One region of the Massilia scottii genome, then DNA from elsewhere that is predicted to be linked to it. Evidence: predicted binding sites of a transcription regulator. Region 1 holds the regulator's gene; each other region holds the start of a gene.
What was found. The regulator sigma-54, encoded in region 1, starts transcription at its own class of promoters, with help from an activator protein. The targets are predictions, from matches to a motif close to TGGCANGNAANCTGCTTT.

Region 1 (2,265 bases):
CGGCAGCGGCCGACGAACTCGATCAGCTGCTCGACAAGGCGCAGGCGAATGCGGCCCCGCCAACGGCGGCAACCAGGCAAGCCTTCGAGACCGAGATCGCGCAAGCGTTCGCCGACAAGCGTGCATTCGACGCCATGCTCGGCATGTCCGAATTGGCCTTTGTCAGCGGCGAACAGATGAAAATGCCGACTCCGGAGCAGAAGGTGCTGCTCAACGCCGACCCGCAAGTGCGCGCGTTCGCGGCGGCGATACGGCCCAAGGGGAAGGCGGAGATGGAGGCGGCGCTCGCCAAGCTGCAGGAACTGCGCAAGCTCACCACACACAAGCAGCACATGCTGGCGCTGTTTGAAGCAAATTGGCGCGCCAAGCTGGGCGACGTGCGCGGCGCGCTACCGCTGTACGCCAGCGTGTTGCGCGCCAATCCAGCGCTGGCCGGGGCCTACAAGGATATGGGTGATGCGCTGTTCCTGAGCTACGACATGGCGCGCGCCTGGCGCAGCTGGGATGCGGGCCGGCGCATGGCACCCGGCCTGGGAACGTTCAAGGCGGTGAACCAGTACGAGCAGCTGCTGCTGCGCGAGCACCCGGAATTTTTCTAGGCGCCGCGCAGCTCTGAGCAGGCTAGAGGCACTTGCGCAGGGCGACCGGCGGAATCTTGAGCGCTTCGCGGTACTTGGCGACCGTGCGGCGCGCGATCACCATGCCCTGCTCGCCCAGCATGTCGGCGATCTTGCTGTCCGACAGAGGGCTCTTGGGATCTTCGGCGCTGGTGAGCTGCACGATCAGCGCGCGGATCGCCGTCGATGACGCTTCGCCGCCCGCTTCGGTGGCCACGTGGCTGCCGAAAAAATATTTGAGCTCGAACATGCCGTGCGGCGTCATCATGTACTTTTGCGTGGTCACGCGCGAGATCGTACTTTCGTGCAGGCCGAGCGTGTCGGCGATTTCACGCAGCACGAGCGGGCGCATCGCCACCGCACCGTGCGAGAAGAAATTGCGCTGGCGTTCGACGATCGCTTCGGCCACCCGCAAGATGGTATCGAAACGCTGGCGCATGTTCTTGATCAGCCACTTCGCTTCCTGCAGCTGCGCGCCCATCTGCCCTTCGCCCTTGCCCTGCTTGAGCAGCGCGGCGTACATGCTGTTCACGCGCAGGCGCGGCATGACATCGTTATTGAGCATCACCGACCAGCCGTTTTTCGCCTTGCGCACGATCACGTCCGGCACCACGTAGTCCGATACGTCCGACGCGAACTCCGCGCCCGGATGCGGATTGCACTGGCGGATCACGGTCTGCGCCTCGCGCAAGTCTTCATCGTCGCAGTCGAGCGCCTTTTTCAGCTTGTTGAATTCACGCTGCGCGAACCAGGTCAGGTGGTTCTCGACGATGGTCAGCGCCATGCGCCGCGTCACCAGCGCCACACAAGGCATGCGCCGGATCTGCAGCGCCAGGCACTCGGACGCGTTGCGCGCGCCCACGCCAACCGGATCGAAACTTTGCAGCAGCGCCAGCGCCGTGCGCAGTTCTTCAATTTCGATATCCAGCTCGGGTGGCATGCGCTCGTGGATTTCTTCCAGCGTTTCGGTCAGGTAGCCGTTGTCGTCGATGGCGTCGACGATCAGTTCGACCAGCGCGCGGTCGCGCGCCTCCAGCACGGTCACGCGCATCTGCTCCATCAGGTGCTCGCGCAAGGTGGTGGCCGAGGCTTCCAGCTGCGGGCGCGAATCCTCATCGTCGGATGTCTTGGCGCGACCGAGGTCGCCCCATTCGCCATCGTTGTCGCTGCTGGCCGGGCTGTCCGCCTCGCCGCCTTCGAAGCCCTCGCCTTCGGCCGGCGCCGGCGCATCCTGCGCACCCGGCTCGGGCGCCGCTTCGGTCGGCGTCGAGGTGCTGCTGATGGCGCCATCGCCCAGCAGGCGCACCGAATGATCGAGCGGATCGTCGAGCCGTTCGAGCAGCGGGTTGTCGCTTAACAGCTGTTCCAGTTCCTGGTGCAGTTCCAGGGTCGACAACTGCAGCAGCCGGATCGACTGCTGCAGCTGGGGCGTGAGGGCGAGGTGCTGTGAGGTGCGTAGTTGAAGGGACTGTTTCATGCCTACATCCGGAAGTGTTCGCCCAGGTAGACCCGGCGCACGGATTCATCGGCGATGATGTCGTCGGGTCGACCGGAGGCGAGCACCGCACCCTGGTTGATGATGTAGGCGCGATCGCAAATGCCGAGCGTTTCGCGCACGTTGTGGTCGGTGATCAGGACCCCGATGCCG
Region 2 (2,265 bases), on a different contig from region 1:
CAGCCACTTTGTTATCGTTTTATTCATCAGTGTTCCCCTCACCTTAAAGTGCTTCGTTACCGGTTTCGCCGGTGCGGATACGCACCACCTGTTCCAGGTTATAGACAAAAATCTTGCCGTCGCCAATCTTGCCGGTGCGCGCGGCACCTTCGATGGCTTCGATGGCCTGTTCGACGATGGCGTCGTCCACGGCCGCCTCGATCTTGGTCTTGGGCAGGAAGTCGACCACGTACTCGGCGCCGCGATACAGCTCGGTATGGCCTTTCTGGCGTCCGAAGCCCTTGACTTCGGTAACGGTAATCCCTTGCACGTTGATGGCCGAGAGCGCTTCGCGCACTTCGTCCAGCTTGAAGGGTTTGATAATGGCGGTGATCATTTTCATGGCTGGCCTCTTAGAAAGTTTTTGACACGGTCAACACGGCGCGGGAACGGCCCAGGTCCTTGCCGTTGACCGGGCTGATATACATGTCGGTATTGGCGCTGATGACGGCCAGCGCGACCGTGGCGAAACCGAAGTCCTTGGTCAGGCCGATCTTGGCGTCGTTGTAGCTGAGCGCATCGTTGTGGGCCACGCGCTGGCGTCCCACGTGCAGGTTGAGCACCAGGCCGGTGGCCAGGTCGAGATTGGCGCTCAGGTCCAGGTAGCCGCTGCCCTTGCTGTCGGTGGTGCCGAACAGATTGGTGGTCGAATGCGAGTACTTCAGGGACACCGGCCCCATGCCGACCTGCCCGTACAGCTCGAACGTGTTGGCGCTCGGATGCAAGCCGTTGGACGGGTAGCCGTAGTACAGGCCGCCCACGTCGTAGCTGATGCCCTTGGTGATTTCCCCCTTCTTGCCGCCGTACAGGTCGATTTCGACATCGCCATCGCCCCCCAGGTCCTTGGTCCACTTGATGGTCGAGGCCCACACGCCGGCGTAGGCGCCGCTCGGCGTGTGGGTGTAGTCGGCCCCGCCCTGCACGGCCGGCTTCATGCGGGTTTGCGACAGGCCGCGGTAGCGGTAGTCGCTGGTCAGGGCAGCGTTGAAGCTGACCACATTGTCGGGCGCGGGCGCGTCGGCAGCCTGGGCCAGCGGCGCTCCCAGGGTTGCCAGCGCCAGGGTCAGCGCAGCGGCGAGAGACAACGGAGTAGACAGCTTATTCATGACGGTTCCCTTATGGTTTTTTAACTGAGACGGCGGTTGGGGTTTAAAATGTAGCCTGGAGCATGCACACTGCTTAACCATTAGCAGAAGTCATGCCAGCTACGATTGCGCCCGGCCGCAACTTGTTTTTGCGCCCGGCGTCCCCAACTTGCTGTTAATAAACAGTAAAAGATCCGCGATTCCGGTCGCGGCCGGCGCGAATGCACCAAACTGGCCCACCTGGCGCACCGCTGCGGTGCGCCACCGATTTCACGAGGATTGCGATGGACATGAACAGCTTTTTCAACGACTTGCAGGGCAAGATCAACCAGGCCATCGAGAGTTCGCCGGCCAAGGATATCGAGAAGAACGTCAAGAGCATGATGACCCAGGGCTTTTCCAAGCTCGACCTGGTCACGCGCGAGGAATTCGATATCCAGGCGCAGGTGCTGGCCAAGACCCGCGCCAAGCTCGAAGCACTGGAACAGCGCGTCACCGAGCTCGAAGAACGCCTGGTGCCCACCAAGCCGCAGGTCTGAGTCAGAGTCTGAACCTGCGGCGGCGCTAGCGCCGCATCAGCAAGCGTTCGACCGCATCGATCTGGGCTGCCGAAAAGGCTTTGCGCCCCGGTTCGCGCGTGAGTAATTCGCCCATGGCCCAGGCGTAGATCAGTTGCGCCCGCGTGGCTGCCTCGGCCGCGTCGAAACCAAGCCCGGCCAGCAAGTTCGCCACGAACGCGACCCGGCGCTCGTGCACCCGGCGCAGCACCTGGGCCGCGCCCGGATCTTGCGCGCCGAGCGTGTTGATGGCCTGGTAAAGGCCGATATCGAGTTCGCCCACATTCGTCAACAAAAGACGCAGCCGCGCCAGCGCATCATCCGCAGCCTCTTCAATGGCGCGGATGATCTGGTCGGTGGCGATCGATTCCCAGCGCTCCAGCACCGCCAGCGCAAAGCTGCCGGCGCTGTCGAAATGCCAATAAAAACTTCCCCTGCTCACCCCCATGCGCTTGCACAGCGGATCGGCCTTCAAGGCTTGCGGGCCGTCGTCGCGCAACACGGCCAGGCCGAAGTCGAGCCAGGTATCGCGCGATAAACGATTTTTTCCGGGAGAACGGGGGGATGGCATGGCGGCTCCAAAA
Region 3 (2,265 bases), on a different contig from region 1:
CCACGAACGGCCGGTTTGCGCCCAGGCTGCGCGGGCTTTCGGGGTGAATCGCTTGCGCCACCAACTCCTTGCCGGTGCCGGTTTCGCCCTGGATCAGCACCGTGGCGGGCGAGCGCGCATACAGCACCACCGCCTGGCGCAGGGTCTCCATGGCTTGCGATTCGCCACGCAAATCGTTCAGCCCATGCCGTGTGCGCAAGGTGTCGGCGACCACCGGGCGCCGGCCGCTGTTCGATTCGAGCTGGGTCAGGCGCGCCAGTTCCAGCGCATCGTCGAAGGCCTGGCGGATCGACGCGGCCGAATACACGAAGACGCCGGTCAGTCCCGCTTCTTCGGCCAGGTCGGTGATCAGGCCCGCACCGACGATCGCCTCGATCCCGGCCGCTTTCAGGTCGTTGATCTGGGCGCGTGCGTCTTCTTCGGTGACGTAGGTGCGCTGCGCGATGGAAAAGCCGAACGTGCCGGCAAATTCGGCCAGTTCGGGCAGCTGCTGCTGGTAAGTGATGACGCCGATGCGCGCCGATACGCGGCGCGCGCGCGCCAGCGCCTGCATCATGTCGAAGCCGCTGGCCTTGGCGATCACCACCGGCACCGACACGCGGCCTTTCAGGTAAGCCGCGTTCGAGCCGGCCGCGATCACCACGTCGCAGCGTTCGTTGGCCATGCGCTCGCGGATATGGCGGGCGGCGTCGTCGAAGCCAAGGTTGACCGGCTCGATCGCCGCCAGGTGGTCGTATTCGAGCGTGATGTCGCGGAACAGGTCGGACAGGCGCGATACGGAAACGGTCCAGATGACCGGTTTGTCGTGGGCGTCGCCAGCAGTGCGGGAAGAATAGGGCATGTTTCAATTGTACCGTATTGGTGTTTCGACGTTTCACGATGAAACATGGATGAAACATGCTTGCCCAGCACTATTTCCGACAAGCTCGTTTTGATTTAGCGCAAGCTATTGAATGTAAAGCCGTTTCCGGCATTCCCTCCCTGTCCATCGGCCTTCAGCATCGGTGGCACGCCGCTTGCAATGCTGTCAGGGTCGTCTGTTTAACGCATCATCCCCAGGAGAAACGTAATGAGAGAATCACGAGGCGCGATGTTCCGCCGCGCAGTCCAGGAAGAGTCCCCATTGCAGGTCGTCGGCACCATCACCGCCTACACCGCGCGCATGGCCGAACAAACCGGCTACAAGGCCGTGTACCTGTCCGGTGGCGGCGTGGCCGCCAACTCGCTCGGCATGCCGGACCTCGGCATCAGCACCATGGACGACGTGATCACCGATGCCCAGCGCATCACCGACACCTGCGGCCTGCCGCTGATGGTCGATATCGACACCGGCTGGGGCGGCGCCTTCAACATCGCGCGCACGATCCGCCACATGATCCGCGCCGACGTGGCGGCGGTACACATGGAAGACCAGGTTTCGGCCAAGCGCTGCGGCCACCGCCCGGGCAAGGAGATCGTCAGCAAGGAAGAAATGGTCGACCGCATCAAGGCCGCCGTGGACGCCCGCCATGACGAAAGCTTCGTCATCATGGCGCGCACCGATTCGCTTGCCGTCGAAGGGCTGAACGCCGCCATCGACCGCGCCTGCGCGTACGTCGAAGCCGGCGCCGACATGATCTTCCCGGAAGCGATCACCAAACTGGAGATGTACAGCCAGGTGCGCGACGCGGTCAAGGTGCCGATCCTCGCCAACCTGACCGAATTCGGCGCGACGCCGCTGTTCACGCTCGACGAACTGCGCTCGGCCAAGGTCGATATCGCCCTGTACTGCTGCGGCGCCTACCGCGCCATGAACGCGGCGGCCCTGAATTTCTACAAGACGCTGCGCGCCGAAGGCACCCAGAAAAACGTCGTATCGACCATGCAAAGCCGCATGGAGCTGTACGACTACCTCGGCTACCACGAGTACGAGCAAAAGCTCGACTCGCTGTTCGCCCAGGGTAAAGAAAAGTAATCACACTAATTAAGAAGAATCGCGGAGTTCACATGACTGACATCACCACCCCGGCCGAAGCCGTTCCATTCAAGCCGAAAAAATCGGTCGCGTTGTCCGGCGTCACCGCCGGTAACACCGCACTGTGCTCGGTCGGCAAAACCGGCAACGACCTGCACTATCGCGGCTACGACATCCTCGATGTCGCCGACAGCTGCGAATTCGAAGAAATCGCCTACCTGCTGGTGCACGGCAAACTGCCGAACGACGGCGAACTGCGTGGCTACAAGGCGCACCTGAAATCGATGCGCGGCCTGCCGCAGGCGGTCAAG

Region 2: a site for sigma-54 is predicted at 1,226-1,243, ahead of RBA41_RS11155 (TorF family putative porin). Genes of this name have one in related genera too.
Region 3: a site for sigma-54 is predicted at 1,006-1,023, ahead of prpB (methylisocitrate lyase). Genes of this name have one in related genera too.

Annotation. Positions count from the first base shown of each region.
Region 1 covers NZ_JAVCWM010000009.1:160,059-162,323, forward strand. The annotation lists gene RBA41_RS14920 (hypothetical protein) at 1-599, shown strand, start outside; gene RBA41_RS14925 (RNA polymerase factor sigma-54) at 622-2,094, opposite strand; gene lptB (LPS export ABC transporter ATP-binding protein) at 2,097-2,265, opposite strand, start outside.
Region 2 covers NZ_JAVCWM010000006.1:352,033-354,297, forward strand. The annotation lists gene RBA41_RS11145 (ammonium transporter) at 1-27, opposite strand, end outside; gene RBA41_RS11150 (P-II family nitrogen regulator) at 44-382, opposite strand; gene RBA41_RS11155 (TorF family putative porin) at 393-1,145, opposite strand; gene RBA41_RS11160 (accessory factor UbiK family protein) at 1,409-1,663, shown strand; gene RBA41_RS11165 (TetR/AcrR family transcriptional regulator) at 1,689-2,252, opposite strand.
Region 3 covers NZ_JAVCWM010000012.1:84,351-86,615, reverse strand. The annotation lists gene prpR (propionate catabolism operon regulatory protein PrpR) at 1-841, opposite strand, end outside; gene prpB (methylisocitrate lyase) at 1,070-1,954, shown strand; gene prpC (bifunctional 2-methylcitrate synthase/citrate synthase) at 1,987-2,265, shown strand, end outside.